DNA from 2 places in the Stenotrophomonas sp. SAU14A_NAIMI4_8 genome. Region 1 is predicted to be linked to the other one. Evidence: predicted binding sites of a transcription regulator. Region 1 holds the regulator's gene; the other holds the start of a gene.

What was found. The regulator HrcA, encoded in region 1, represses chaperone genes, less so after heat shock. The targets are predictions, from matches to a motif close to TTNGCACTCNNNNNNNNNGAGTGCNAA.
Positions count from the first base shown of each region.
Region 2: a site for HrcA is predicted at 4,703-4,729, ahead of C1930_RS17925 (co-chaperone GroES). Genes of this name have one in related genera too.

Region 1 covers NZ_CP025999.1:1,790,867-1,806,339, reverse strand. The annotation lists gene C1930_RS08435 (YigZ family protein) at 1-304, shown strand, start outside; gene C1930_RS08430 (ABC transporter transmembrane domain-containing protein) at 297-2,069, shown strand; gene C1930_RS08425 (hypothetical protein) at 2,140-2,334, shown strand; gene C1930_RS08420 (prephenate dehydrogenase) at 2,541-3,665, opposite strand; gene pdxY (pyridoxal kinase) at 3,662-4,570, opposite strand; gene C1930_RS08410 (MFS transporter) at 5,213-6,412, opposite strand; gene C1930_RS08405 (helix-turn-helix transcriptional regulator) at 6,485-7,282, shown strand; gene dnaJ (molecular chaperone DnaJ) at 7,433-8,560, opposite strand; gene dnaK (molecular chaperone DnaK) at 8,715-10,637, opposite strand; gene grpE (nucleotide exchange factor GrpE) at 10,825-11,340, opposite strand; gene hrcA (heat-inducible transcriptional repressor HrcA) at 11,404-12,468, opposite strand; gene recN (DNA repair protein RecN) at 12,584-14,260, shown strand; gene C1930_RS08375 (LysR family transcriptional regulator) at 14,334-15,251, opposite strand; gene C1930_RS08370 (SGNH/GDSL hydrolase family protein) at 15,345-15,473, shown strand, end outside.
Region 2 covers NZ_CP025999.1:3,961,454-3,976,926, reverse strand. The annotation lists gene C1930_RS17940 (protein-disulfide reductase DsbD domain-containing protein) at 1-2,252, opposite strand, end outside; gene cutA (divalent-cation tolerance protein CutA) at 2,249-2,587, opposite strand; gene C1930_RS17930 (endonuclease) at 2,662-4,464, opposite strand; gene C1930_RS17925 (co-chaperone GroES) at 4,776-5,063, shown strand; gene groL (chaperonin GroEL) at 5,147-6,796, shown strand; gene C1930_RS17915 (DUF6445 family protein) at 6,958-7,569, shown strand; gene C1930_RS17910 (serine hydrolase domain-containing protein) at 7,598-8,764, opposite strand; gene C1930_RS17905 (pepsin/retropepsin-like aspartic protease family protein) at 8,830-9,759, opposite strand; gene C1930_RS17900 (response regulator transcription factor) at 9,863-10,570, shown strand; gene C1930_RS17895 (HAMP domain-containing sensor histidine kinase) at 10,603-11,895, shown strand; gene C1930_RS17890 (MarR family transcriptional regulator) at 12,141-12,641, shown strand; gene C1930_RS17885 (DNA alkylation repair protein) at 12,638-13,381, shown strand; gene C1930_RS17880 (hypothetical protein) at 13,648-13,908, shown strand; gene C1930_RS17875 (3-deoxy-7-phosphoheptulonate synthase) at 14,168-15,241, shown strand.

The DNA of each region.
Region 1 (15,473 bases):
GCTGGGCGCCGGCGGCCTGGTACGCGCCTATGGCGGTACTGCCGCAGAATGCCTGCGCACCGCGCCACGCCAGCCCCTGGTGGAACTGGCACGGCTGCAACTGGCCGCCGCTTTCGAGGATCTGGGCGCCCTGCACGCTGCCCTGCCCGCGCACGGGGCCGAAAAACGCGATGAACAGTTCGACAGCCACGGTGTGCGGCTGCGGGTGGAATTGCCCGCAGAGCAGGTGGAAGCATTGAAAACGCGCCTGCGCGACGCCACCCGTGATCGTATCCGCATCTACAACGACGACCTGCATGACTGACAAGGACGACGCCACCGCCTCGACCCCGCCGCTGCGCCGCCTGGGCAGCCTGCGCACGCTGTGGCCCTTCGTGCGTCGCCACCGCGGCCTGTTCAGTGCCTGGCTGGTGGCGCTGGCCATCTCCTCGGCGGCCACGCTCAGCCTGCCGCCGGCGGTCAAGCAGATGATCGACCATGGTTTCAGCAGCGGCGGCCAGATCAACCGCGCCTTCGCCCTGTTGATGCTGGTGGCCGTGGTGATGGCCCTGGCCACTGCCGCACGCTTCTACTTTGTATCGCTGCTGGGCGAAAAAGTGGTGGCCGACCTGCGCAGCAAGCTGTACGCACACCTGATCCAGCTGGGCGCCGGTTTCCACGACCGCAGCCGCAGCGGCGAACTGGTCTCGCGGCTGACCGCCGACAGCGAGCTGCTGCGCAGCGTGGTCGGCTCCACCATGTCCGTCGCCCTGCGCAGCAGCGTGACCGTGGTCGGCAGCCTGGGCATGCTGTTCGTCACCAGCCCACGGCTGGCCGCATGGTCACTGCTGGGCATTCCGCTGGCGGTGCTGCCGATCATCATCGGCGCACGCAAGCTGCGCACGGTGGCGCGCAACAGCCAGGACCGCATTGCCGATGCCAACAGCCTGGCCAGCGAAACCCTGGGCGCGGTGCGCACGGTGCAGGCGCATGCACGCGAGCCATACGAACGCGGCCGCTTCGACCACGCACTGGCCGATGCCATCGGTGCCGCGCGCCGGCGCATCGGTGCGCAGTCGCTGGTCACCGCCAGCGCCATCCTGCTGATCTTCGGCGCCATCGTGGGTGTGCTGTGGCTCGGCGCCCACGATGTCATCGCCGGCCGCCTCAGCGCCGGCACCTTGGGCCAGTTCGTGCTGTATGCCCTGATCGGTGGCGGTTCGGTGGGCGCGCTGGCCGAAGTGTGGAACGAACTGCAGCGTGCCGCCGGCGGCATGGGCCGCATTGGCGAGCTGCTGCAGGAAGACATCGAAATCCGCGCGCCCGCGCAGCCGCGTGCGCTGCCGCAGCCGCTGCGCGGCGAGATCCAGTTCAACGATGTGGTGTTCCACTACCCGCAGCGGCCTGACCAGGCCGCACTGGACCACTTCAGCATGCACGTGCGCCCCGGCGAAACCGTGGCCCTGGTCGGTCCCTCCGGCGCCGGCAAGAGTACGGTGCTGTCGATGCTGCTGCGCTTCCACGACCCCGAACAGGGCCGCGTCTGCGTGGACGGCATCGACGTGCGCGAAACCGACCCGGCCGCGCTGCGCGCGCAGTTGGCACTGGTGCCGCAGCAGCCCACGCTGTTCGCTGCCAGCGCGCGCGACAACATCCGTTACGGCCGCCTGCAGGCCAGCGATGCCGAGGTGGAAGACGCCGCCCGCGCCGCCGAAGCCGATGCCTTCCTGCGCGCCCTGCCGCAGGGTTACGACAGCGAACTGGGCGAGCGCGGTGCCCGCCTTTCCGGCGGCCAGCAGCAGCGCGTAGCCATTGCCCGTGCGTTGTTGAAGGATGCACCGATCCTGCTGCTGGACGAAGCCACCAGCGCGCTGGACGCGCAGAGCGAACATGGCGTACAGCAGGCACTGGAACGCCTGATGGCCGGGCGGACCACGCTGGTGATCGCACATCGCCTGGCCACCGTGCTCAAGGCCGATCGCATCGTGGTGATGGACCACGGCCGCATCGTGGCCGAAGGCACCCATGCGCAGCTGTTGGCCGAAGGCGGCCTGTACGCTGAACTGGCGCGCCTGCAGTTCATCGATTGATGACGCCCCGCTAACGGGGGGCAGCCCACGCTGGAATCGCAGCGAACCGGCTGCATGCAGGAGCTGGGCGATGTCGTTCCGTCAGTTTCCCGCCGTGGACAGCCACGGCGAAACCCATGTCATCATCGAATTCAAGCCCGATGCCGATGGCAGCGGGCATGCGTCCGAAGCCACCCCGCGCTACGAACTGGACGATGGCCGGCACCTGGTACGCAACGGCCGCGAATTCACCACCACCGGTGGCGAACTGCACCTGACGATCTGATCGGGCCGCCCGGCATGGCCCGGCCCGGTGACCGGTAGATGTCGACCTTGGTCGACACGGGGGATGCGTCGAGCATGGCTCGACGCTACAAAAATGTGTGGCCAATTTTTCGCCAATCGTCTTGACAGCATTGCCTGCCAAGGGCTGCGCGCGGTTATCCACACCTTTACGCAGAAACCATCCACATCCCCTGTGGATGAATACGACTAGGCCAGCACCCGGCCGATGCCACTGGCATCCACGTCCGCCGCCGCCAGGGCGATGGCAGCGACGTCACTGCCGGCCACGAAGCCGATGCGGAAGTGCACTTCGCCGGCCGGCGTGCGCGAGGAATGGATCGACGCCAGGCTGATGCCATGCTGCTCGAACACGTTCAGCAGTTCGCGCAGCGAGCCGGGGCGATCTTCCGGCAGGTGCACCGACAGCGCGTTGCGCTCGGTCAGGTCGGCCAGCAGGTAACCCACCCGTTCGAAGGTGTAGTTGCCCGCCGCCAGCGCGGGCTCGCCGAACGCCGCGTGGTTGGCCGCCAACGACTGCTCACGGAACGCACCGCGCGCCGCATCGTCGCCCTGCCCCACCTGCTGCTGCAGGCGCTGCAGATGACCGACCAGCTTTTCCAGCATCGGCGCCACATACGGGTTGCCGAACTGGATGTCCTCGTAGATGGACGGGTTCAACGACAGGATGCGCGAAATGATCGCCGTATCCAGCTCGAAGGACGCCGAGCGATACGGCATCATCGCCGCCAGGTCACCCAACTGCGGCTGGTATTCGCGCAGCACGCCGGCTTGGGCCAGATGGGTGGCATGCACCATCGCCTGCACCAGCGCCATCATCTGGTCGTGGTGCTGCGGCGTGGCGCGCACGCACTCGGCCTGAAGGGCGCTGCACAGCGCATCCACCCACGGCTGCCACTGCTGCAGCCGCGCCTCGCAGACCACCATCACCCGGCCTTTCAGCGTGGGCGCCTTCGGCGGCGCGGTCATCGGGTGCAGCCCGACCACCTCGGCCTGCGAGGCCAGCATCGCCTGTACCGGTGCTTCCTTCACCGAGGTCACGTCCAGCCACAGGCGCCCGGCCTCGCGCCCGCCCGACTGTTCCACGTAGCGGGCAATCAGCGCCGGCGTATGCCGGATCGGTGCGGAGAACACCAGCACGTCGGCCTGTGCCAGCAGCTGCTCCGGCGAATGTGAGGTGGGGTCGGCCGGGTCGTGGCCGATCACCTGCAGCTGCATGTGCTGCTGGAAGAAACGGGTCAGCCAGCGCCCGTAGGCGCCGGCGCTGCCAACGATGCCGACCGTGCGCGGCGTGCGTGCCTGCGAAGCGGTCATGCCAGCCGTTCGGCCTGGAAGCGGGCGCCGTCGGCCAGCGCAGCCGGGGCCGCGGCAATCACATCGAACTCCTCGAAGCCCTGCGCCAGCGTCGCCTCGAGCGCCGCATGGGTGCCGGCCACGGCACGCGAGATCGCCTGCTGCATCGATTCACCACGCAGCAGGAACGACACGACCAGGGCCATCAGCACATCGCCGGTGCCGGCCACATCCACCGGCAGCAGCGGCGAGGTCCAGCGCCAGGTTTCCTCACGGCCCACGGCCAGGGTGACCAGTTCGCCCGGGTTGCCGCCAACGCTGTGCGCGATCACCCATTGCGGGCCGCGATCAAGCAGCGTGCGCGCGGCGGCAATGGCATCGGCCTCGGCCAGCGCGGGCATGCCGGTCAAGCGATTCAGCTCGAAGGCATTGGGCGTGACCAGCCAGGCGTGCGGCAGCAGCCGTTCGGCGAAGATGGCTTCCAGCCCCGGCTCCACGTAGGGACCGGTATGGGTATCGCCGATCACCGGGTCCAGGCAGTAGCGCAGTTGCGGGCAGGCGGGCAGCAGGGTGTCCAGCCAGTCGGCGAACGCCGCGCCATTGGCGGCGCTGCCGAAGTAGCCCGAGACCAGCATCTTCGCCCGTTTCGGCAGGCCACGTTCGGCGGCACCTTGCAGCAGGTCGGCGAACCAGTCAGCGGGCAGCACGCGGCCGCGGGTGGTGTCGTAGAACGGCGCGTTGCTGAGCAGGACGGTCGGCACTTCGGCCACGCGAAGGCCCAGCGCACGCATCGGCGGCACCGCGGCGCTGTTGCCGGCGTGGCCGTAGACCAGTTGCGACTGGACCGAAATGACGTCGATCGGCGAGGGCCCGTCGGGCCGCTGGCGACGACCGTGGAGCAAGTGGTTTTCGAGGGATTCGCTCATCCCCGCATTCTACGCCCAAGGGAGTTTTCGGCAGGGCTTGCAGCCCTGCACCTGCTTCAAAGCAACGGCAACAGCCAAAGCAACAGCAACAGCCGCATTCCGGGGGATGGCGGGGCGGTGTGGGTGGGCAGGACACGCCGTGAATCCATCCATGGAGGCTCGTAGGCGCCATCCATGGCGCCTGCGGTCCTGCCCACCCACACCGCCCCACCTCTCACACATTCCGCGTGCTGTTGGTCGGCACATCTGTCGGATATCGAAGGAATTCATCCACGCATGGCGTGGATCTACTAAGACGCGCGGCTGTTGGTAGGTGTCGACCTTGGTCGACACAGTAGATCCACGCCATGCGTGGATGAAACCTGTCAAATATCGACATTCAAAATGGGGTCGGAGCCCGTTGCGCAGCAACGGGATCCGACCCCGTGTGGTTCCGACAGATCGCAGGAAACTGTCGAAGGCGGGGTGGGTCCGGTTGAGGGGGCGTGAGCCGCATGGATGCGGCGACCGAGCTTACAGGGACGTACTTGCAGCGTCCCCCTCAACCGGACCCACCCCGCCATCCCACGGAATGCCCGCTTTTGACGTTGACGTTGCTCCAAGCAGGTGCAGGGCTGCAAGCCCTGCAAACAACCCTCCCCCTCAGTGTGCAGCCGGCCGCGACGGTGGCAGCCAGGCGGCGACGATGCCCAGCAGCGGCAGGAACGCGGTCAACTGGTAGACGAACTCAATGCTGGTCTTGTCCGCCAGCAGGCCCAGCACCGCCGCACCCAGCCCGCCCATGCCGAAGGCAAAACCGAAGAACAACCCCGACACCATGCCGATCCGGTGCGGCATCATTTCCTGCGCATAGACCACGATGGCCGAGAACGCCGACGACAGCACGAAACCGATCAGCACCGCCAGCACCGTGGTCCACAACAGATCGGCATGCGGCAACGCCAGCGCGAACGGCGCCACGCCCAGGATCGAGGCCCAGATGATCGGCTTGCGGCCAATGCGGTCACCCAGCGGCCCGCCCAGGAAGCCACCCGCCGCCGATGCCACCAGGAACGCGAACAGATGCAGCTGCGCCTGCGCCACCGGAATTCCGAAATGGTGGATCAGATAGAAGGTGAAGTAGCTGCCGATGCTGGCCATGTAGAAGTACTTGCTGAAGATCAGCACCAGCAGGATGGCCATCACCCGCGCCACCGTGCGCCGGGGATGACGCGGGGCGACCGGGCCCTGCCCGGCCGGCCGCGGCGTACCCAAGTGCAACGCGTACCAGCGGCTGACATAGGTCAGCAGGGCAATGCCGATCAGCGCCGCGCCGGCAAACCACGAGGCGGCGTGCTGGCCGTACGGCACGATCACCGCCGCGGCGATCAGCGGGCCCAGCGCGGTACCGAAATTGCCGCCGACCTGGAACACCGATTGCGCGAAGCCATGACGGCCGCCCGACGCCAGGCGCGCGATGCGTGAGGCTTCCGGGTGGAAGATGGCCGAGCCGACGCCCACCAGCGCCGCGGCCAGCAGCACCATGGCGTAGTTCGGTGCGAAGCCCAGCAGCAGCATGCCGCACAGGGTCGAGGCCATGCCGATCGGCAGCGAATACGGCGCCGGCTTGCGGTCGGTGGCCAGGCCCACCAGCGGCTGGAAGATCGACGCAGTCAGCTGATAGGTGAGCGTGATCAGGCCGATCTGGGTGAAGCTGAGGTTGAAACCGCCCTTGATGACCGGATAGATGGCCAGGATCAGCGACTGCATCATGTCGTTGACCACGTGGGAGGTGGAAATCGCCGCCAGCACGCCCGGGGACGTGCTGCGGGTGCGTGGAACCGGGGAAGCCAGGCTGGACATGGTGCGCAGTCAGGATGGGGCGAGCCACGCATGCTACGGTGCCCGTCCCTTCCCTTCCGCCGCGTTCTGGTCATGCCATATCGCAAAAAGGACACCCCCTGCGCGATCCGGGAGTCCGCGCCCTGGAACGAGGTGCCCGGCCACCGGCCGGTGACCTGCCGGGTGAAGGACTATCCCGCCGGCACCCGGGTGTCGCCGCACCGGCATCGCCGCCACCAGCTGGTCTATGCCATGTCGGGCCTGATGGTGGTGCGCTCGGAAGTGGGCCGCTGGGTGGTACCGTCCACCCGCGCGATCTGGATGCCGGCCGGCATGGCGCACGGGGTGGACTGCATTGCCGATGTGCACATGCGCAGCCTGTATATCGATCCTGCCTTCGCCCCGCAGCTGGCCACCGAACCGTTCGCGGTGCAGGTGGCGCCACTGCTGCGCGAACTGCTGCACGCGGCCAGCCAGATCCAGGGCGAGCACGAAGACGACAGCCGCGACGGCCGCGTGGTGCGCCTGCTGCTGGACGAACTGCATCGCATGGATGTGCTGCCGCTGCACCTGCCAACGCCGGCCGACCCGCGCCTGCAGCGCATCTGCCAGCACATCCAGAAGCACCCCGGCGACGAGGCCACGCTGCAGGACTGGGCGCAGGCGCTGGCGGTGGACGTGAAAACCATCCAGCGCCATTTCGCCAGCGAGCTGGGCATGACCTTCGGCCAATGGCGGCAGCAGGCCCGCCTGCTGGCGGCGATGGAGCGCCTGGCGGTGGGCGAAAAGGTGATCGATGTGGCGCTGGCGATGGGCTATGACAGCCCCAGCGCGTTCACCAGCATGTTCAAGCGGCAGCTGGGGCAGACGCCGGCGGCGTTTTTCCGTTGATCCCTCGAACCACATCCACGCATGGCGTGGATCTACCTGAGAACAGTCCCCTGGTAGCGCCGGGCCATGCCCGGCGGAATGCGTGCGATGTCCACAAACAGAAACGCCGGGCATGGCCCGGCGTTACCGTTCACCGTCTGCGGTGAATCCTCAGGACGTCATCCGGTCCCAGAAGCCCTTTACACCGTCCATGAAGGTGGCCGACTTCGGCGAGTGCTTGCGCGCGTCTTCGCCGTTGAAGGTTGCCTCGAACTGCTCCAGCAGCTTGCGCTGGTCGGCGGTCAGGTTCACCGGGGTTTCCACCACCACGCGGCAGTACAGGTCGCCTTCGCTGCGGCTGCGCACCGAACGCACGCCCTTGCCGCGCAGGCGGAACAGCTTGCCGGTCTGGGTTTCGGCCGGAATGCGGATTTCCGCTTCGCCGCCCAGGGTGGCCACGCGCACGGTATCGCCCAGCGCGGCCTGCGAAATGCGGATCGGCACTTCGCAGTGCAGGTCGTCGCCGTCGCGCTGGAAGATCGCATGCTCGCGCACGCGCACTTCCACGTACAGGTCGCCCGGCGGCGTACCGGCCGGACCGGCTTCGCCTTCGCCGGACAGGCGGATACGGTCACCGGTATCGACGCCGGCCGGCACCTTCACCGACAGCACCTTGTCTTCTTCCACCCGGCCGTTGCCGTGGCAGGTCTTGCACGGCTTGGCGATGATCTGGCCGCGGCCGTTGCAGTTGTGGCAGGCCTGCTGCATGGCGAAGATGCCGCGCTGGATGCGCACCTGGCCACGGCCATGGCAGACGTTGCAGGTCTCGACCTTGCCGTCTTCCGAGCCACTGCCATCGCAGTCGCCGCACTCGGCCAGGGTCGGAATCTCGATGCGGCGCTCGACGCCACGCACCGCTTCTTCCAGGTCCAGCTCCATCACGTAGCCGATGTCGGCACCGCGACGGGCCTGGCGCGGGCCCGCACCGCCGCCACCGAAAATATTGCCGAAGATATCGCCGAAGATATCGTTCATGTCCGGGCCGCCCGGACCACCGCCACCGCCCATGCCGTGCTCGAACGCGGCGTGGCCGTGGGCATCGTACATGCGGCGCTTGTTGCCGTCGGACAGCGTTTCGTAGGCTTCCTTGCACTCCTTGAAGGAGGCTTCGGCCGCCGCATCACCCGGGTTGCGGTCCGGATGGAATTTCATCGCGCAGCGACGGTAGGCCTTCTTCAGCTCTTCGTCGGTGGCGGTGCGGGCAACGCCCAGCACTTCGTAGTAATCGCGCTTGCTCATAGGGTGGATCAGCTTCCGGAAAGTCGGGATTCGTCAAAGCGGAAGAGCGGAACCAGGTCCGCTCTTGCGTCGGGCGCCCCGACACGCCGGGTGGCGGTCAGGACCCTGATGCGACAACGGGACGCTGCCAGGCAGCGCCCCGTGTCGGTCCGGATCAGGACTTCTTGTCGTCCTTGACTTCGGTGAACTCGGCGTCCACCACGTCGTCCTGCGCCTTGCCCGCGTTGCCGGCGTCGGCACCCGGGGCACCGCCCTGGTCGGCCGAAGCAGCGGCGAACAGCGCCTGGCCGGCTTCTTCCAGCACCTTCGACTTGGCTTCGATCTGTGCCTTGTCGTCGCCCTTCATCGCGGTTTCCAGATCGGCCAGGGCCGCTTCCACCTTGCCGATGACATCGCCGCCCACCTTGCTGCCGTGCTCGGTGATGGCGCTGCGGGTGCCGTGGATCAGGGCATCGGCCTGGTTACGGGCCTGCACCAGTTCCTGGAACTTCTTGTCTTCTTCGCGGTTGGCTTCGGCATCGGCCACCATGCGCGCGATTTCTTCCTCGGACAGACCCGAACCGGCCTTGATCTCGACCTTCTGTTCCTTGTTGGTCTTCTTGTCCTTGGCCGACACGTGCAGGATGCCGTTGGCGTCGATGTCGAAGGACACTTCCACCTGCGGCAGGCCTCGCGGGGCCGGCTCGATGCCGGACAGGTCGAACTTGGCCAGCGACTTGTTGAAGCGGGCCTGTTCGCGCTCACCCTGCAGCACGTGCACGGTCACGGCCGACTGGTTGTCCTCGGCGGTGGAGAACACCTGCGAAGCCTTGGTCGGGATGGTGGTGTTCTTTTCGATGATCTTGGTGAACACGCCGCCCATGGTTTCGATGCCCAGCGACAGCGGGGTCACGTCCAGCAGCAGCACGTCCTTCACGTCGCCGCCCAGCACGCCGCCCTGGATCGCCGCACCCAGTGCCACGGCTTCGTCCGGGTTGACGTCCTTGCGCGGTTCCTTGCCGAAGAACTCGGTCACCGCCTGCTGCACCTTCGGCATGCGGGTCTGGCCACCGACCAGGATCACTTCACTGATGTCGCTCGAACGCAGGCCGGCATCGTTCAGGGCCACGCGGCACGGCTCGATCGACTTCTTGATCAGGTCTTCCACCAGCGCTTCCAGCTTGGCGCGGGTCAGCTTGATGTTCAGGTGCTTCGGACCGGAGGCGTCGGCCGTGACGTACGGCAGGTTCACTTCGGTCTGCTGGGCGCTGGACAGCTCGATCTTGGCGCGCTCGGCGGCGTCCTTCAGGCGCTGCAGGGCCAGCGGATCCTTGCGCAGGTCGATGCCCTGGTCCTTGTTGAACTCTTCAACCAGGTATTCGATGACGCGGTTGTCGAAGTCTTCGCCGCCCAGGAAGGTGTCGCCGTTGGTGGCCAGCACTTCGAACTGCTTTTCACCATCGACGTTGGCGATTTCGATCACCGAGACGTCGAAGGTGCCGCCGCCCAGGTCGTACACCACGATCTTGCGATCCTTGTTGTCACCCTTGTCCAGGCCATAGGCCAGCGCGGCCGCGGTGGGCTCGTTGATGATGCGCTTGACGTCCAGACCGGCGATGCGGCCGGCGTCCTTGGTCGCCTGGCGCTGGCTGTCGTTGAAGTAGGCCGGCACGGTGATGACCGCTTCGGTGACCTTCTCACCGAGGAAGTCCTCGGCGGTCTTCTTCATCTTTTCCAGCACCTTGGCCGAGATTTCCTGCGGGGCCATCTTCTTGCCGTCGCTGGTGGCCACCCAGGCATCGCCATTGTCATGGGCCAGGATGCTGTACGGGACGTGGGCGATGTCCTTCTGCACTTCGGCGTCGGTGAACTTGCGGCCGATCAGGCGCTTCACCGCGTAGAAGGTGTTCTTGGGGTTGGTCACGGCCTGGCGCTTGGCCGAGGCACCGACCAGCACTTCGCCGTCCTTGGTGTAGGCGACGATCGACGGGGTGGTGCGATCGCCTTCCGAATTCTCGATGACGCGGGCCTTGCCGCCGTCCATGATCGCCACGCACGAGTTGGTGGTGCCGAGGTCGATACCAATGATCTTGCCCATGGGGGAGACTCCTGAAGAATGCTTGTTGGGTTCAGTCCGGCCGTTGTGCCGGTGGATGAATGGGATGTGGGGGAGGCTCGTGGAACATTCAAGCCATCCCCCGAACGCTGTGTTCAGCGCCTGGAAAACATTGCGGGGGCGGGTAGCGCCGGGCCATGCCCGGCGGCCGTTCGCCTCGGACGCCGGGTCAGTCGGCGGCCACCACCACCAGCGCCGGCCGCAGCAGGCGCTCGTTCAGCAGGTAGCCCTTCTGGAACACGGTGACCACGCTGCCGGGGGCGGCGCCGGGGGTCGGCACCTGGCTGATGGCCTGGTGGTGTTCCGGGTTGAACGGCTGGCCGGTCGGGTCCAGCAGGACCAGGCCATTGTCGGCGGCGACCTTCAGCAGCTGCTTGTAGGTCAGCTCCAGGCCCTCGCGCAGCGGATGGGCGTCATCGCCAGCGGCCTTCAGGCCGGCATCCAGGCTGTCGAACACCGGCAGCAGCTCGCCCAGCAGCTTTTCGTTGGCGAACTTGCGGGCCTGCTCGATGTCGCGGGCCACACGCTTGCGCTGGTTGTCCAGATCGGCGCGTTCACGCAGGGCGTCGGCCTTGATCTGCTCGATCTCGGCGCGCAGGCGCTCGGTTTCGTCACTCACGCCGGCCGCAGCCGCTGCATCGGCCGCGCTCTGCTGGGATTCGATATCGGGGTTTTCGTGGTTCATGTCTGGGTCCCTGGCGGTCACAGCCCGCCTCCACCCACCCTAGTGTGGGCGGGATGCTGCGTTTCAAGCGTCGGATGTGCCCGGGGCGCGTCCGGACGGCGAAAAGGCCGCGCCCAGCACGTCGGCGGTGGCCTGCACCAGTGGAATCATGCGGTCGTAGGCCATGCGCTTGGGCCCGATCACCCCCAGCACGCCCAGCACCTGGCCATTGGCGGTATAGGGCGCGGTGACCAGCGAGACGCCCTGCAGCGGCATCATGCCGGTCTCTTCGCCAATGAAGATGCGCACGCCCGGGGCCTGGATGGTCCGTTCCAGCAGCTGCAGGATCTCGCGCTTGCTGGAAAACAGCTCGAACAGCTCGCGCAGCCGCTCCAGGTCGGACAGGTCCTGCACCCCCATCAGCCGGGTCTGCCCGGCCACCAGCATGTCGTCGGCCGGCGGCTGCAGGGCTTGCTCGGCCAGCTCGATGCTGTGCGCCAGCAGCTGCTCCAGCTCGGAACGGGCATCGCGCAGCTCCAGCAGCAGGCGGGTGCGGATCTCGGCCAGCGGCAGGCCGGCGAAATGCGCGTTCAGGTAATTGGCGACCTGTTCCAGCTGGCCCGGGGCGAAGTCCTGGCGGGTCTCGATCACCCGGTTCTGCACTTCATTGTCGGCAAACACCAGGATGGCCAGCACCCGGCGCCCGTCCAGGGCCACGAAATCGATCTGCCGGAAGGCGAACTGCTCGCGCCGCGGCGCGCTGACCACACCGACGAAATGGCTCATGGCCGACAGCAGCTCCGAAGCGCTGCCCAGCAGGGCCTGGGTGCTGCCGCCGCCGGCCAGTTCCAGGCGCAGGCGGGCCAGCTCGCCCTCGCCCGGCGGCTGCATCTGCAGCAGGCTGTCGACGAACACCCGGTAGCCATGGGCGGTTGGAATGCGCCCGGCCGAGGTATGCGGCGAGGCCAGCAGGCCCAGGTCTTCCAGGTCGCCCAGGATGTTGCGGATGGTGGCCGGACTGACTTCCAGCCCGGCCACGCGCGCCAGTGTCTGCGAGCCCACCGGCTCACCGTCCTGGATGTAACGCGCGATCAGCGTGCGCAGCAGATGGCGCGCACGCGGGGCAAGCTGGTCAGCGGAACCGTGCATGGAATCAACCTGTGAGACACGGACACTAGATAATGGCGGTGCGTCGCCTTGGCAAGTCATTGGACCACCCCGCCGCGCGTGCTAGCGTTGCGCGGCTGCAGACACCCCATTACCCATGCTCAGACATCTTTCGATCAAGGATTTCGCCGTCGTCCGCGCCACCGAACTGGAATTCGGGCCCGGCATGACTGTCGTTTCAGGCGAGACCGGCGCCGGCAAGTCGCTGATGGTCGACGCACTGGGCTTCCTGTCCGGCCTGCGCGCCGACAGCGGCGTGGTCCGCCACGGCGCCGCCCGCGCCGAGCTGTCGGCCGAATTCGCCCTGGACCAGCTGCAGGCCGCGCGCCAATGGCTGGCCGACAACGAGCTGGACGATGACGAGCAATGCCAGCTGCGGCGGGTCATCCGCGCCGATGGCGGCTCGCGCGCCTGGATCAACGGTCGCCCGGTCACCCTGGCGCAGCTGGGCGATCTGGCCGCGCACCTGGTGGAAATCCATGGCCAGCACGAACAGCAGGCGCTGCTGGCGCGGCCGTCGCAGCTGGCCCTGCTGGACGCCTTCGCCAACAACGAAGAGGCCCGCCGCCAGGTGCGCCGTACTGCCGCTACCTGGCAGGCGCTGGTGGACGAATCGCTGGCGCTGTCGCAACAGGGCGACGTCAGCGACCGCATCGGCTTCCTGGAACACCAGCTGCGCGAGCTGGACCGCGAGGATCTGGAGCCGGAATCGATTGCCGCCCTCGGCGCCAGCCACCGCCGCCAGGCCCATGCCAGCGCCCTGCTGACCGCCTGCCAGGCCGCCAGCAACCAGCTCAACGGCGACGACGGCAGTTCCGCGCTGGACCTGCTGCAGCAGGTGCGCCACGACCTGTCGCGCCTGATCGAACACGACGCGCGCCTGGGCGAGGTGGACGGCCTGATCGAGAACGCCTCGATCCAGCTGCACGAAGCCTTGTCGCTGCTGGACCGGGTGCACGACGACCTGGACGCCGACCCGGAACAGTTCGAAGAGAACGAGCGCCGCCTGGGCCGCCTGCACGACCTGGCGCGCAAGCACCGCGTGCCGATGGACGAGCTGGGCGCGCAGCGCGAGCGCATGCATGCCGAAGTGGAACAGCTGCGTGGCGCCGATGAGCGCCTGCAGCGCCTGGCCGGCGAGATCGACAAGGCCGTGGCCGCCTGGCGGGTGCAGGCCGAGGTACTGACCGCCAGCCGGCGCAAGGCCGCTGCGGAACTGTCGGCCACCACCACCGGCATCATTGCCGAGCTGGGCATGGGCGGCGGCCAGTTCCTGATCGAACTGGAACCGCAGGACGCCGGCAAGCCCGACCCGCAGGGCGCCGAGCGCGTCGAATTCCTGGTTGCCGCCAACGCCGGCCAGCCGCCGCGCGCCCTGCGCAAGGTGGCCTCCGGTGGTGAACTGTCGCGCATCTCGCTGGCCATCGAAGTGGCCGCGCTGGATCTGGACGCCGTGCCGACCATGGTGTTCGACGAAGTGGATTCGGGCATTGGCGGCGCCGTGGCCGACATCGTCGGCCAGAAGCTGCGCGCACTGGGCGAGAAGCGCCAGGTGCTGTGTGTTACCCATCTGCCCCAGGTCGCTTCCAAGGGCCACGCCCATTACCGGGTCAGCAAGGCGCCGGTGGAAGGCATGACCCAGAGCGCGGTGGAGAAGCTGGACAACAAGGCCCGCGAGGAAGAACTGGCGCGCATGCTGGGCGGGGTGGAAGTGAGCAAGGAAGCACGCGCGGCCGCGCGCAAGCTGTTGGTCGCGTCGAGCTTGCTCGGCTGAGCGCACACATCCACGCATGGCGTGGATCTACTGGGATCATCCACGCATGGCGTGGATCTACCGGGGCGTCGGGTCAGGCCAAGGGTTTGGCCAGATCCACGTGTTCCACCAGGAAATCCAGCAGCGCGCGCACCCGCAGCGGCAGGTAGCCGCCCTGCCCCACGAACACGGCGTGCACTTCTTCCAGATCGCCGGGGTTGGCCTCTTCCAGCACCGGCAGCAGACGCCCGGCAGCCAGGTCGTCGCGTACCTGGAAGGCCGCCAGCCGCGCCATGCCCAGACCGCCCAGCACCAGCTGGCGCAGCGCGTCGCCATTGCTGGCGCGCAGGTTGCCCTGGGTCGGCACCCGCACCTGCTGGCCGTCGTGCAGCAGCGGCCAGCCCTGCAGCGTCCGCGCATGGCCGATGTCCAGCCGGTTGTGTGACAGCAACGCATCGGCGTCGGCAGGCAGGCCGTGGCGGGCCGCATAGGACGGCGCCGCCACGATCATCATCCGCGTCGCGCCCAGCTGCCGCGCCACCAGGCTGGAGCTCTTCAGCGGGCCGGCGCGCACGGCCACATCGGTGCGCTGTTCCAGCAGATCGATCACCTCGTCATTCAGGCTCAGGTCCACCCCCACCTGCGGGTGTGCCTGCAGGAACACCGGCAGCAGCGGCAGCAGGAAATGGCGCCCGAACGGCACGTTGGAATTCAGCCGCAGCCGCCCGCGCGGTTCGGCGTGTGCACTGGCGCAGCGTTCGGCCTCTTCCAGGTCGGCCAGCACGCGCAGGCCGCGCTCGTAGAAGCTGCAGCCCTCCGGGGTCAACTGCAGTTGCCGGGTGGAGCGCTGCAGCAGGCGCGTGCCCAGCCGTTGTTCCAGCCGCGCCACCAGCTTGCTGACCGCCGAAGGCGTCATGTCCAGGCTGCGCGCGGCGGCGGAAAAGCCCCCGGTCTCGATCACCCGCACGAACACTTCCAGTTCGCCGGATCGGTTGATGTCGGGGCGCGCCATGGTGAATCCCGTTCACAGATGATTGTCCGTACGCAGTCTAGTTCACAGGTGGCGCAACGGCCACGCTGGCTGCCCCTTCCGAGGACGCCCGCCATGCACCGCTACCTGCTTGCCGCCGCCGCCCTGCTGTCGCTTTCCGCCCACGCGGGCCCCGCCCAGCCCCATTGGGTGGCCAGTTGGCAGGCCAGCCCGCAGCCGGTCTGGGGCGAGGACTTCCTGTTC
Region 2 (15,473 bases), 2.2 Mb from region 1:
TCCAGGAAATCGGTGATCTGCGGATCGACGTTGGTGTAGTCACCGCGCATGTACACCGCATTGGTGCGGCGGAGCAGGTCCTTGAACTCCGGGCGCGACAGCACCGCACGTTCGTTGGCCTTGCAGCTCACGCACCAGTCGGCGGTCATGTTCACGAACACCACGCGGTTGTCGGCGCGCAGGCGGTCCAGCAACTGCGGCGAATACTCCACCACGTTGTCGGTGCTGGCCTGGGCGGCGCGCGCCGGCAGTGCCAGCTGGGTCACGCCCCAGACCGGCACCAGCGCGGTCAGCACCAGCAGTACGCCCAGCAGGATGCCACCGCGCTTGCTGCGCCAGCGGCTGGTTTCGAACAGCCACAGACCGCCGGTCAGCAGCAGCAGGCCACCCAGCGCCAACGCCATGCCATCCACGCCGCGCTGCTTGCCCAGCACCCACAGCAGCCACAGCGCGGCGGCGTACATCGGGAAAGCCAGCACGTGCTTCAGGGTTTCCATCCACGGGCCGGGCTTGGGCAGGCGGCGGGCCAGCGCCGGCACGAAGCCGATCAGCAGGAACGGCAGGGCCAGGCCCAGGCCCAGGAACAGGAACACCAGCATGGCCGCCACCGGCGGTGCCACGAAGGCGTAGGCCACGGCCGGGCCGAAGAACGGACCCACGCAGGCACTGCCGACCACGCAGGCCAGCACGCCGGTGAAGAAGTCACCGGCCGGGCCGCTGCGGCTGGCCAGCGACTGGCCGAAGTTGCCCACGCCACCGCCCATGGTGAACACCCCGGACAGGCTCAGGCCGACGGCGAACATCACGTAGGCCAGCGCGGCCACCACGGCCGGGTGCTGCAGCTGGAAGCCGATGCCCACCGCGTTGCCCAGCATGCGCAGGCCCACCATCGAGGCGCCGATCACCGCGAAGGCCACCAGCACGCCCAGCGTGTACCACATCGCATGGCTGCGGGCGCGCTCGGCGCTTTCACCGCTCTGTGCCAGGCTCAGGACCTTCAGCGACAGGATCGGCAGTACGCACGGCATCAGGTTCAGCACCAGGCCGCCGCCCAACGCCAGCAGCAGCACCCACAACAGCGAACTGTCGGTCTTCGGCACGGTGCCTGGCGGCTTGGTGCGCAGCGCGTTGTCCGGGCGCGCATCGGCGGCGAACGCGGTCGTGCCGGGCGCGGTGTCTGCCGCAGTGGGCGCCGGATCGTTCGGCACGGTCGGCAGCAGGCGGCGCAGCGCGCCGTCGCCGCCTTCGCGTGCGGCATCGGCCGCAGAGCCGGGCAGCGGCTGGATCACTTCGCTGCGTGCAGCGGTGGCCGACGCACTGGCGTTGACCTTGCCGGCAGGAATGGCCAGCTTCACCCGGCGGGTCATCGGCGGGTAGCAGATGCCGTCGGTCTGGCAGCCCTGGAAGGTGACCACCAGGGTGCCGTCCACCGCATCGGCGCGGCTGCGGCGCAGCGGCAGCGGCACTTCCACCTGGTTGAAGTACACCGAGACATCGCCGAAGTGTTCATCGCGGTGCGACTGCGCCTTCGGCCAGCGCGGGGTGTCGGCCAGCACGCCACTGCTGCCTTCCAGCTTCAGCGAGGTGCGGTCGCGGTACAGGTAGTAGCCCGGCGCCGGGCTGAAGCGCAGCAGCAGGGTGTTGCCGTCGCTGGCGATGGCATCGAAGGCGAACGCCTGTTCCGACGGCAGCGGCAGGGCCTGGGCCGTGCTGGCGCCGGGCAGCTGCAGGCCGCGCGCGGTGCCGGCCCCGGCCAGCGGGTTGTTGAAGGCAGGCGTGGTGCCGCTGCGCGCGGCCGGCGCTGCCGCCGCATCGCCACCGGGCAGGGTGACCTGCACCACGCGCTTCTGCGGCGGGTAGCACACGCCGGCGTCGGCGCAGCCCTGGTAGCGCACTTCCAGGCTGATCGTGCCGGCGGCATCGGTGGGCGCGCCGGGCAGGGTCGCGACCAGGCGCTGGCGGTAGGTTTCCACCTCACCGAAGAAATCGTCGTGGTGCTTGTCACCGGCCGGCATCTGCAGCGCGCCGGCATTGAAGGCGGTGTCGGCCTTCACGCTGGTGCGGTGGCGGTACAGGTAGTAGCCGGGGGCGATCTTGAACTGCAGTTGGATCTGCCCCCGTTCGGGCGCGGTGGCGGTCAGCGCGAACGCCTGGTCCACCGGCAGCAGGTCCTTCTCGTCCAGGGCGAAGGCCGGCAGGGAAAGCCACAACAGGGCGCACAGGGCGGCGCCACGCGCAAACAGAGTCTTCAAACGGTGTCCTCCCGGGTCTGCGCCCGGATCCAGTCCAGATACGCCGGCAGGCCGGCCCGGCTTTCGACCGCGATGCACTCCGGGAGTTCATACGGATGCAGGGCGACGATCCGGGCGATGGCGGCATCGACCCGGCTGGCCGTGGTCTTCACCAGCAGCTGCAGTTCGGTATCGGTGGTCACCTGGCCTTGCCAGCGGTAGGTCGAACGCGCGCCGTCCAGGCGGGTCACGCAGGCGGCCAGCTGTTCGCCCACCAGTGCGTGGGCGATGCGTTCGGCACTGTCCGCGTCGGGACAGGTGGTGAACAGCAGCAGGACGGGATCGGCGATCGACATGACCGCCGAGTATAGGGCCCCTGTCCGGCCGGGTCAGGGCCGGACAGGGGATTTGCAACTTTCTTCAACGCAGATCAGTTGGCCAGCTGGCAGGTGGCCGGCTTGGCCGAGGTGAACAGGGCCGGGGTGGCCCACTCGGGGTGGTCGATGAACGGGTTGCGGTTGCCCTGGAAGCTGTAGATCACGTCGTTGCGGGCGCGCTCGGCGTCGCTCGGCGGATCGGCCAGGTGCCAGTCGATCAGGGTGGACAGCAGGCCCATGTAGGCCGGCGAGCTGCTGGTCTTGACGATCTTGCTGCGGTCGTCGGTCAGTTCCAGGTCCGGTTCGGACTGGCCGGTGGCCGCATCCTTGCCGCCCTCATAGCGGATCGCCATGTACATCACCGCACGCGCCATGTCGCCCTTGCGCTGGCCCCAGACCTCGAAGGTGCCGGTGTTGCCGTCCGGGGTGCGCACCCAGTTGGAATTGCCCGGGTAGCCGCCGCTGCCGCCGCCCTGGCCGTTGTTGGCCTCGGTGGCGCGTTCGCCGCAGTTGCTGTCGCACTTGCCGAAGGGCTTGTTGCCGCGGTCGGCATTCCACTGCGCGTCGGTCAGGTACAGCATGTGGGTATCGGTGTACGGGGCGTACGGCAGGCCCTTGTCGCCGGTGGTGCTGGCAAAGCCCAGCGAATTCGGCCAGGTGTGCTCGCGGTTGTACTTCAGGCCGCTGCCACTGCCGGCACGGTCGGTCACCTTGGTGTAGCTGCGGTTGCGGTAGGCATCGAGGATCTTGCCGCTGTTGTTCGGGTCTTCGTCGGCGATTTCCAGGATGGTCCAGGTGCTGGTGCCCGAGCCGCTGTACGGGTAGGCGGTGTGGCCCTTGATGGTTTCATGCAGCGAGCAGCGCAGCTGGCTGGGGCTGCTGGTGTTCACCTTGGAGTAGTAGCCCTCCGGGGTGCCGGGGTTGCCGGGGTTGCCCGGGTCCGGGTTGCCGGTGGTGCTGGCCACGGTGAAGGCGATGCGGCTGTCGGCGGCCGGGTGTGCGCCCTGGCTGTCGGTGATCCGTGCGGCGCGGATGTCGAAGCGGCAGGCTTCGCCGGCCACCAGGGCGGTGTTGGTGGACAGCTTCACGGTGCGGCCGCTGGTCGGCCAGGTCAGCGGCACGCTGCCCGAACTGCCGCAGCTCAGGCTGAAGGCGCCACTGGCCAGGGTCACGGTCTCGCTGAACACCACTTCCAGATCGGCCGCGGCCGGGAAGGTGCTGCTGCCCTGCGCCGGGGTGGTGGTGCTGACCGACGGCGGGGTGTTCGGGCCCGGGGTGCCGCCACCGCCGGTGAAGGTCTGGCTGGTGTTGCAGCGGCCGAAGGTCTGGCCGGCCGATTCGGCCCAGGTGAAGTGCGCGTACTGGCTGCCGCTGCCGGTCAGCTGCAGCGAGGTGCCCGGCGCGGTGCTGTTGGTTTCGGCCACCGGAATGTTCTGGCTGGTCATGCCGGCCGCCGGGCCACCGGCCGCGGTGATCGCGCCCTCGTAGCTCAGGAACTGCACGACCTTGCCGCTGGCGTCGACCAGGGCGATGCCGTCGTTCGGCCCGTTCTGCAGGCCATTGGTCGGGTAGGTGACCACCGCGATGGTGGCGCTGCCGCAGCTGGCCGCGGTGCCGGCCGGCACCGGGTTGTTGGCGTAGACCGCCGCAGCCGACGGGTTGCTGCCGTTGTACAGGTACAGTCGGTAGGCGGACAGGTCCTCACCGGCGGTGGCGACCACTTCAATGGCCTCGCCCACGTCGCCGGCAGCGGTGCTGTCGTCGTAGTGCAGTTCGTTGATGAAGACCTCGGCCTGGGCCGGCGCGGCGGCCAGCGCCAGCAGGCAGGCGGCGGCGAGCGGGGACAGCAATCGCATCGACTACTCCTTGTGATTGGGAATGCCGGGCGAGACTAAGGCCGATCACGTGACACTTTGTCGTAACTGAACGCCAGATATCTGACACTGCGACGCCCGTCACCAAAAAACTCGGAACTTCGCCGGATCCGCGCCGCAGCGCACCGTCGAAAAATTTTGCCGCGATGGCCTTGAAAGGCCCCCGGCGGGCTCCATCTCTGTCCTGCTCCCGACCTGTCGGGCTTTTTCACGCGCAATGCTGGCAGTCACCCTGGGTGAGTGCTAAAATCGCCAGACTTTTTCAGACCAATCAATAACTTAAGAGGTCTCTCATGAGCATCAAGCCGCTGCACGACCGCGTTGTGGTCAAGCCGATCGAAGCCGACGAAATCTCCGCCGGTGGCATCGTCATTCCGGATTCGGCCAAGGAAAAGTCCACCAAGGGTGAAGTCGTGGCCGTCGGCCCGGGCAAGCCGCTGGACAACGGCAGCGTGCGCGCGCCGTCGCTGAAGGTCGGCGACAAGGTCATCTACGGCCAGTACGCCGGCAGCTCGTACAAGAGCGAAGGCGTCGAGTACAAGGTCCTGCGCGAAGACGACGTGCTCGCCGTCATCGGCTGAGCCCCGCCGCGACCTGCTGCATCCCCTGATTCCAAACACCCAGCCGCCGGGCATGGCCCGGCGCTACCAATGAGGTAACTGCAATGGCTGCCAAGGATATTCGTTTCGGTGAAGACGCCCGTTCGCGCATGGTGCGCGGCGTCAACGTTCTCGCCAATGCCGTCAAGGCCACCCTGGGCCCGAAGGGCCGCAACGTCGTGCTGGAAAAGAGCTTCGGCGCCCCGACCATCACCAAGGACGGCGTCTCCGTCGCCAAGGAAATCGAACTGGCTGACAAGTTCGAGAACATGGGCGCGCAGATGGTGAAGGAAGTCGCTTCGCGCACCAACGACGACGCTGGCGACGGCACCACCACCGCCACCGTGCTGGCCCAGGCCCTGATCCGCGAAGGTGCCAAGGCTGTTGCCGCCGGCATGAACCCGATGGACCTGAAGCGCGGTATCGACAAGGCCGTCGTGGCCGCCGTTGCCGAGCTGAAGAACATCTCCAAGCCCACCGCTGACGACAAGGCCATCGCCCAGGTCGGCACCATCTCGGCCAACTCGGACGAGTCGATCGGCCAGATCATCGCTGATGCGATGAAGGAAGTCGGCAAGGAAGGCGTGATCACCGTTGAAGAAGGCTCGGGCCTGGACAACGAGCTGGACGTGGTCAAGGGCATGCAGTTCGACCGCGGCTACCTGTCCCCGTACTTCATCAACAACCAGCAGTCGCAGACCGCTGACCTGGATGACCCGTTCATCCTGCTGCACGACAAGAAGATCTCCAACGTGCGTGACCTGCTGCCGGTGCTGGAAGGCGTCGCCAAGGCCGGCAAGCCGCTGCTGATCGTGGCCGAAGAAGTCGAAGGCGAAGCGCTGGCCACCCTGGTGGTCAACACCATCCGTGGCATCGTCAAGGTCGTGGCCGTGAAGGCTCCGGGCTTCGGCGACCGTCGCAAGGCGATGCTGGAAGACATGGCCGTGCTGACCGGCGGCACCGTGATTTCCGAAGAAGTGGGCTTGTCGCTGGAAAAGGCCACCATCAAGGACCTGGGCCGCGCCAAGAAGGTGCAGGTTTCCAAGGAAAACACCACCATCATCGACGGCGTGGGCGACAAGGCCAACGTTGATGCACGCGTGGGCCAGATCAAGACCCAGATCCAGGACACCTCCTCCGATTACGATCGCGAGAAGCTGCAGGAACGCGTGGCCAAGCTGGCCGGCGGCGTTGCCGTGATCAAGGTCGGTGCCTCGACCGAAATCGAAATGAAGGAAAAGAAGGATCGCGTCGACGACGCCCTGCACGCTACCCGTGCAGCCGTTGAAGAAGGCGTGGTTCCGGGCGGCGGCGTGGCCCTGGTCCGTGCGGTCACCGCGCTGGCTGGCCTGAAGGGTGCCAACGAAGACCAGAACCACGGCATCCAGATCGCCCTGCGCGCGATGGAAGCCCCGCTGCGCGAAATCGTCTCCAACGCCGGTGAAGAGCCGTCGGTCATCATCAACAAGGTCAAGGAAGGCAGCGGCAGCTTCGGCTACAACGCCGCCACCGGTGAGTTCGGCGACATGCTGCAGTTCGGCATCCTGGACCCGACCAAGGTGACCCGTTCGGCGCTGCAGAACGCTGCTTCGATCGCTGGCCTGATGATCACCACCGAAGCCATGGTTGCCGAAGCTCCGAAGAAGGACGAGCCGGCCATGGGCGGCGCCGGTGGCATGGGCGGCATGGGTGGCATGGGCGGCATGGACTTCTAAGTCCACGTCTTCCCGATGCAATGAAAAACCCCGCCGCAAGGCGGGGTTTTTTTGTGGGTCCACGGCCTGCGTGGATGCGCGCACGCAAGCAGGTTCGCGCCGGCCGGTTTCATGCTGCACGCTGCCTTGCCGCCGCAACCTGCCGGCACTAGCCTCCGCGCATGCCTACTTCGTTCCTCGTCGTCGACGACTTTCTTTCCCCGTCCGATGCGCAGGGCCTGCGCCGTGCCGGCCTGGGCCTGGACTACCCCGAGCAGGATGGCGCGTTCCCGGGCCGCAATTCGCTGCAGCGCCTGGAAATGCAGGGGCTGGCCGGTGCCGCCTCGCGCCTGCTGAACGAGCCGCTGCGGCCGGTACAGCCGCTGCAGTCGCATGGGAAATTCCGCCTGACCCTGGCCAACGACGTGGGTCGGGCGCGGGTGCATACCGACCATTCGCACTGGTCGGGCATCCTCTATCTCAGCGCGCCCGAACATTGCCAGGGCGGCACCGAGTTTTTCCGCCACCGCCGCACCAACACCGACCGCCTGGCACTGAACCCGGCCGAGCTGGCCGCACTGGGCTACGCCGATGGCGCGGCCATGCACCGCGACATCATCGAGCGCGACAGCAACGATGAAAGCGCCTGGGAACCGACCATGACCATTCCCATGCGTTTCAACCGCCTGGTGCTGCTGCGCCCGTGGTTCTGGCACACCGCCGGGCCTGCCTTCGGCGACTGCGCGGAGAACGGGCGCCTGGTCTACCTGATGTTCTTCGAACAGGCCGGTTGAGGCCACGCTCATCCGGCGTGGCGCCGATCTACTTCACGAACGCCTTCGACGCACCGTATTCCCACTGCCAGGGCACGCCGGTGTCGCCCAGTACGAATGCCACCAATGCAGGGAAGGTGGCTTCGGCTCGTACATCGTTGCCCAGGACCACCACGCAGCGCTGGCGCTGTTCAAGGCAGACCAGCGTATTGCCGACGGCATCATCGTGGCCGCCCTTGTAGAAGCCCGGCCCCTGCGGGCCCCGGAAGGTCACCACGCCCAGGCCGGCCGCCAGATCGCTGCGCTGCTGCGCTGCGGGTAGCTCCGGCTGCAGCGTGGGGAACTGGCTGGCGGTGGTGATCGGCAGCTGCGGGCGCACCAGCTCCCTGCGCATCGCCGTCGACAGACCCTCGCCGCGCACGTAGCCGGCGGCGAACTGGGCCATGTCGTTGATGGTGGTGTCCATCGACCCGGCCGCACGCACGCGGCTGCGCTCATCGTGCGGTTCGGCGCTGCCCTGCTGGGTCCAGCCATCGGCCAGGTTGCCGGCAAAATCGTCGCGCCACATCATGCTGGTGCGTGGCATGCCGAAGCGGTCGAATACGCGCTGCTGCATCAGCGTGCCCACGTCCAGGCCCGGGCGCCCGCGCTCGAGCACGAACTGCAGCAGGATCAACCCCTCGCCGGAGTAGCCATAGCGGCTGCCGGGATCGAAGTGGAACTTCAAGCGGCCGTCAGGTTCTAGGAAAGCGAAGTTGGCAAATCCGCTGGCATGGTTCAGCAGCAGGCGCGGTGTCAGCTGGCGCCAGCGTGGGTCGTCGGCCAACACGGTGTAGTCGGCGTACTTACGTGTTTCGGCAGGGTAGTCCGGCAGCGGCTTGTCCAATGCCGTGGCAATGCTGGCATCCAGATCGATCACCTTCTGTTGCGCCAACTGAGCCACCAGATGGCCGAAGGCCATCTTGGTCAGCGATGCCGCATACATCACGGTGTCGGTGCGCAGCGGCTCTCCGGCGGCGTTGCGTTCGCCATAGGCGGCCACGTGCACCACCTTGCCGCCATCAATGACCGCCACGGCCATGCCGCGTGCATGCGCGGCCCGCATCAGGCGCTGGGCTTCGGCGTCGATGCGCTCCGGCGTTGGAACCGGCAGAGCGGGCGCAGCCCATCCGGCCAGTGGCAGCAGCGTCAGCAACAGCAGGAAAACACGGCACATGCGCGGAACTCCTGATGGGACCGGGCGATCCTACCCCCGCCCGGCGGCGCCGTCATCGCCCACCGTCATCCCTGCGTAGGCCGCCGCAGGCAGATCCGCTCGGCGCCGGCACTGATATCCACCTGGCCGCCCTGCATCACGTCCGCGCCCAGGATCACCGCCGGGCGCTGGTCCAGGCCGATGGCGCGGAACACGGGCAGTTCGCTGATGCGCACTTCCACCGCGGGGTGCTGCCAGCCCGTACTGGCCAGCGCCGGCAGGGTGTACAGCCACGTGGGCGTCGGCTTGCCGCCCAGCCCTTCGCTGCCCTTGCTGCGCGCCCGCACGCGCGCATCGCGGCCATCGGTGCGCAGGCCCAGGGCGCTGGCCGCCGCGTTGTTGAGGATGGTCTGCGCGGCACCGGTGTCGACCACGCCGATGGCCTGCACACCGTCTTCGCCCAGGCGCAGGGTGACGAAGCCGAAGCCCTTCAGCACGCCACTGCGATCGGGAAGGGCGTTGTCCTGGCAGAACGCATCGGGCGTCGGCAGCGACCGGGCCGGCCACAGCAGCAGGCGCGACTGGTCGAAATCCCAGCGCGTATCGAAGGCTGCGGTGATGTCCTGGCCGATGATGCCGTGCAACGGTGCGCTGTCTGCCGACGAAAGGCTGGCCAGGTCGGCCTGCAGTGCGGTCACCTGCAGCTGCAGGCTGCCCAGCGCCATCGCCACGCGGCGCGTGCTGCGCAGGGCCAGACCGCCGGCACTGGCGCCCTGCGCATCATGATCGCGCGCGTTCGCGTCCTGCAGCCCGAAGCGCTGCACCACGGCGGTATCCAGCAGGGTCGCGCTGGCGGCGCTGTCCACCACCAGGTACAGCCGTTCGTCGCGGCCGTCCAGCGTGCCCAGCACGGTGGGGTGGCTGGCCTGCATCGTCATCGGCAGGCTGTGCAGGGCAGGGGGCTCGGCCAGGGCAGGCAGGGCAGTGAGCAGCAGTGGGAGCAGGGCCAGGCGCATCGGTGAATTCCTCGGGAACGTGTGGCCATTTCGCCGCAGGCGCGTGTTGCCGGTATGTCGCTGCTGATACCGGGCCGATACACAGCGCCGTCATACTGGCTGCATGAATGCTACCGCCACCCTTTTCGTCGTGGATGATGATGCCAGCATCCGCGATGCCATCGCCGACCACCTGCTGCTGCACGGCTACCGCGTGCGCGTGGCGGCCGATGCGGCGGCCATGGACATGCTGCTGCAGGCCGAACGCCCCGACGCCATCATCCTGGATTGGATGATGCCGGGCGAAGACGGCCTGTCCGTGTGCCGCCGGCTGCAGTCGCGGGCCATTCCGATCCTGATGCTGTCGGCGATGGGCAGTGCGCCCGACCGCGTGATCGGGCTGGAGATGGGCGCCGACGACTACCTGGCCAAGCCATTCGATCCGCGCGAACTGTTGGCCCGCGTGCGCGCGCTGTTGCGCCGGCAGGACAAGCTGCGCGCACAGACCCCCATCGAGCTGCGCTTTGCTGGCTGGCGCCTGCTGCCCGAGCAGCGCCGCCTGCTGGCACCAGACGGCGCCGAGGTCGTGCTCAGCCGCGGCGAATTTTCCTTGCTGCAGGCGCTGGCCGAACGGCCCGGCCGCGTGCTGGACCGCGAGCAGTTGATGCAGCTCACCCGCGGCGATGACAGCGACAGCGTTGACCGCGCCGTCGATCTGGCCATCAGTCGCCTGCGTCGCAAACTGGCCCAGGCCGCCGGCGATGCCGAAGGGTTGGTGCAGACCCTGCGCGGTGAGGGCTATCGCTTCGGTGCGACGGTGCAACGGCTGTGAGACCGCGTTGGAGCACAGCACGCTGGATCGCCCTGCTGGCGCTCAGCAGCCTGCTGCTGGCCACTGCGGTCAGCATGGCGGTGGTCGGCTGGTTGCCGCGCCCGGCGGCGCCACAGATGCGGCTGGACCAGGCCATGCAGGTGCTGCGCGGCGAGCGCGCGGCCGACAGCGTAGGCCTGCGCGTGGACGTGCGCGAACTCGCCCCATCCGGTACCGGCCATGCGCGCCTGCAGGCACTGGCAGTGGACGGCCTGCATCAGCCGGCACAGCAGGTGCGCCTGGTCTGGGCAGGCAACAACCGGCCGCCGGATGTCCATGTGGTGGCCGCCGGCGGCGAGCAGGGGCGCGATGGCGATGCCGCCGTGCTGCGGGCCGCGCAGCAGGTGCTGGCCACTCTGCCCTGGCCGCCGTTCGAACTGGCCGTGCAGCAGGCCGATGGGCGCTGGCGCGTGGTCAGCAGCGCCTACAGCGATCTGGCGGCGTGGCGCAGGCAGGTACTGCTGGCCCTGCTTGGCGGCACCGTGCTGCTGGCACCGCTGGCCGCCTGGGCGGCGGTGCGGCTGGGCCGTCCGCTGCGTCGGCTGGCCGAGGCCAGCGCCACGCTGGACCTGCACGCGCAGACGCCGCTGCCCGACGATGGGCCGCGCGAAGTGCAGATGCTGGCCATCGCGCTGGATGCGGGGCGCACCCGCCTGCGTGAGCAGGCGCAGCAGATGACCCGCATGCTGGCCGCGGTGGCACACGACCTGCGCACGCCGCTGACCGGCCTGCGCCTGCGCGCCGACTTCGCACCGCCCGCACAAGCCGAACGCATGGTGGCCGACATTGAGCGCATGAACGCCATGATCGAACAGGTGCTGGACTACGCCCGCGGCGAGTTGCAGCCATCGCAGCTGCAGCGGATGGACATCGCGCCGCTGCTGGACGACTGCGTGCAGGCGGCGCGGCTGCGTGGTGTCGACTTGGAGGCGGTGCTGCCTGCCACCCTGCCGTGCCTGGCCGACGCCCTGTTGCTGCACCGCGCGCTGGACAACCTGATCGACAATGCCAGCCGCTATGCGGGCGCGGTGGAGCTGCGTGCCGTGCAGCGTGACGATGGGCTGCAATTGGACGTGATGGATCGCGGCCCTGGCATTGCTGCGGCAGATCGCGAGCGCCTGCTGCAGCCCTTCCAGCGCAGCGAAAGCTCGCGCAGCCGCGCCACCGGCGGCACCGGCCTGGGCCTGGCCGTGGCGGCCAATGCCGCCCGCCATCACGGCGGTTCCCTGCAGCTGCTGGACCGCGAAGGCGGCGGCCTGATCGCCCGCCTGCACCTGCCCCGGTAGCGTCAACTGCTCTTGCTCCTGCCGTTCGTAGAGTCGAGCTTGCTCGACTGCTCTTGCTCCTGCCGTTCGTAGAGTCGAGCTTACTTGACTGCTGTTTGCTCCTGCTGTTCGTAGAGTCGAGCTTGCTCGACTGCTGTTTGCTCCTGCCGTTCATAGAGTCGAGCAAGCTCGACTCTACCGCCAGGTATTGCATCACCCGTTCTTTCATAAATATCATTAGGCGCCTAACCATATGGATAAAAACGGTGCTGGAAGCCAAACACATCGCGCTGATAGAAGAAGCCACCCGCCGCGGCCACGCCAACCTGGCCCAGCTGCGCCTGTGCTTCCAGCTGCTCTCCGTATCCGCCGCGATCGACCGCGACTGCGCCACGCGACTGGCCCCGCATGGGCTCAGCGAAGGACGCTTCATCGTGCTGTTCCTGCTGCACGGCGCCGGCGGCACGTTGCCGCCGCATGAACTGGCCGAACGCGCCGGGGTCAGCCGCGCCACCATCAGTGGCCTGTTGGACGGGTTGCAGCGCGAGGGGCTGCTGCAGCGACGCAACGACGCCGAAGACGGGCGCCGCCTGCAGATCGTGCTGACCGCGCGCGGCAAGCGCCTGGCCGAAGACCTGTTCAACCAGCACACGCAATGGATAGGCGGTCTGTTCGATGGCCTGGATGGCGCGGAGCAGGTGCAGCTTTCGCGGTTGCTGGCCAAGGTCTGGCAGCACACCGACAGCGGCCGCACGTCCCTGCCATGAGCACAGCGATCAATCCCACGCGGCAGCGTGAGTTGGATGCCGGCGCCGCGGCCAGTACGCACCTGGCCGAATGCCTCGCGGTGGATTTCGCGGCACTGCTGCGCGCCGTTGCGGCTGTTCCGGAACACGCGCTGCAGCGCATGCACGATGCCGCCAGCAAGGGCATCACCCAGCGCATGGCGCTGGCCGCAGTGCTGCTGCGCGACGCCGGGCAGGGCGCAGCCGCGCACTGGCAGTCGCATCCCTCGGACACCGTGCGCGGATGGGCTTGCTACCTGATTGGCAGTGATCACACGCTCACCTTGCCCAACAAGCTGCAGGCCATGCGCCCGCTGGCCGATGACCCGCATTTTGGCGTGCGCGAATGGGCATGGCTGGCGGTGCGTGCGGATCTGGTCGCGGCCCCGTTGCAGGCGCTGCAGCTGTTGTTGCCGTGGACCCGGGAAGCCTCGCCCTACCTGCGCCGCTATGCCTGCGAAGCACTGCGCCCACGCGGGGTGTGGGCCACGCATATCGCGGTCTTCAAACAGGAACCAGAGCACGCGCTGCCGTTGCTGGAAGCACTGGCCAACGATCCCGAACGCTACGTGCAGGACTCAGTAGGCAACTGGCTGAACGACGCCGGCAAGACCCAGCCGCACTGGCTGCGCGCACTGTGCGACCGCTGGCAGCGCGAGCACGACAGTGCCGCCAACGCCTACATCCGCACCCGCGCCCAACGCTCCCTCACGAAGTCGTAGCGTCGAGCTTGCTCGACCGCTGTTGCTCCCGCTTTTCGTAGAGTCGAGCTTGCTCGACTGCTCTTGCGCCTGCGTTGGTAGAGTCGAGCTTGCTCGACTGCTCTTGCTCCTGCCGTTCGTAGAGTCGAGCTTGCTCGACTGCTGTACGTCTCAGTCGAGCAAGCTCGACTCTACCAGCCCCGCCCGGACCATCGCGGCACATGCGCATGTCATCGATTCCGGGTAAACATGGGTATTGCCCATGTCCACCCGCAGGGAAGTCGATCATGCAGAGCAAGCTCCAGGTCACGCTGTACGGAACCCTTGGCGACAGCCCGGCGTTGCAGTTGCCGGGCGTGGAGGGTCCGTCGGTGGCCATCCTGGAATCGACCCTGCGGCGTCTGGTGTCCGATCTCTACACGGCACGCTCGCTGCTCAATCCGGAACAACTGGATGAAGCCCGGTTGGAGCTGGACCGCGTGGTGGAGCGCTGGGTGGATATCCACGAAGGCCTGCTGCTGGACTTGGAAGTACACGGCAAGCGGTAGTGCCAGCGCGGCTGAACCGCAGCCCCAGTTGCGAATGAAACAGTTGGCACCCGCCAAAACCCTGTGTTATCAATACATCCCATGAACGCAGCCCACGCCAACTTTTATTGGTATTACTTTCCGAAGCCCCCGGCGGAGGAAGGACTGCGCTCACCCTGAAGAAACCTTCAGACGCATTCCCGAAAGCCGCCAGCGAACCTGGCGGCTTTTTTCTTGTCGCCACGCTGCGGACCCCCACCTTCCGTAGAGACCCCCCGCCATGCCCCCGCACACCGACGACCTGCGTATCCGCACCATCGAACCGCTCACACCGCCTGCCCAGCTGCTGGCGATGCTGCCCTGCGACGATGAAGCGTCCGACACCGTCAGCGCCTCGCGCGCGGCCCTGCACCAGATCCTGCACGGCCGTGACGACCGCCTGGCCGTGGTGGTCGGCCCGTGCTCGATCCACGATCCGCACGCGGCCATCGAGTACGCCCAGCGCCTGAAGCCCCTGCGCGATGCGCTGGCCGGCGAACTGGAAATCGTCATGCGCGTGTACTTCGAGAAGCCGCGCACCACGGTGGGCTGGAAGGGCCTGATCAACGACCCGGACCTGGATGGCAGCTTCAAGATCGACAAGGGCCTGCGCATCGCCCGCGGCCTGCTGCGCGACATCAACAAGCTGGGCCTGCCGGCCGGCGTCGAGTTCCTCGATGTGATCTCGCCGCAGTACATCGCCGATCTGGTCGCCTGGGGCGCCATCGGCGCACGCACCACCGAAAGCCAGGTGCACCGCGAACTGGCCTCGGGTCTGTCCTGCCCGGTGGGCTTCAAGAACGGCACCGACGGCAATGTGAAAATTGCGGCCGATGCGGTGGGCGCGGCGTCGAACCCGCATCACTTCCTGTCGGTCACCAAGCAGGGCGGCACGGCCATCGTGTCCACCACCGGCAACCCGGATTGCCATGTGATCCTGCGTGGCGGCAAGCAGCCGAACTACGATGCGGCCAGCGTGGGCGAGGCCTGCCAGGCGCTGGCCAAGGCCAAGCTGCCGACCCGTCTGATGATCGATGCCAGCCACGCCAACAGCCTGAAGAATCCGGACAACCAGCCGAAGGTGATCGAAGACATCGCCACCCAGCTGGAAGACGGCGAGCAGCGCATTGTCGGGGTGATGGTGGAAAGCCACCTGGTCGGCGGCCGCCAGGAACTGGTGGAAGGCCAGCCGCTGGTCTACGGCCAGAGCATCACCGATGGCTGCATTGATTGGGACACCACCGTGCAGGTGCTGGAGCGCTTGGCCACTGCCGTGCGCGCCCGCCGTGAAGTGAAGGTGTCCGAAGCCGCTTGAATGCGGCACGTGTGTGGATGGCGGCCAGCGCCTGCGGGGGTGCGGCCGCGATCAGGGTCGGTCGGAGTTGGAGACCGACCCGTCCGCACCGGCGATGCGCCTGGCGCTGCGTAAGTGCGACAGCGCCAGGTACATCGCCGGGGTGGTGATATCGCTCTTCTGTAGAGTCGAGCAAGCTCGACTCTACCCAGCCGGCCGGGCCCCAGTAGATCCACGCCATGCGTGGATGAAA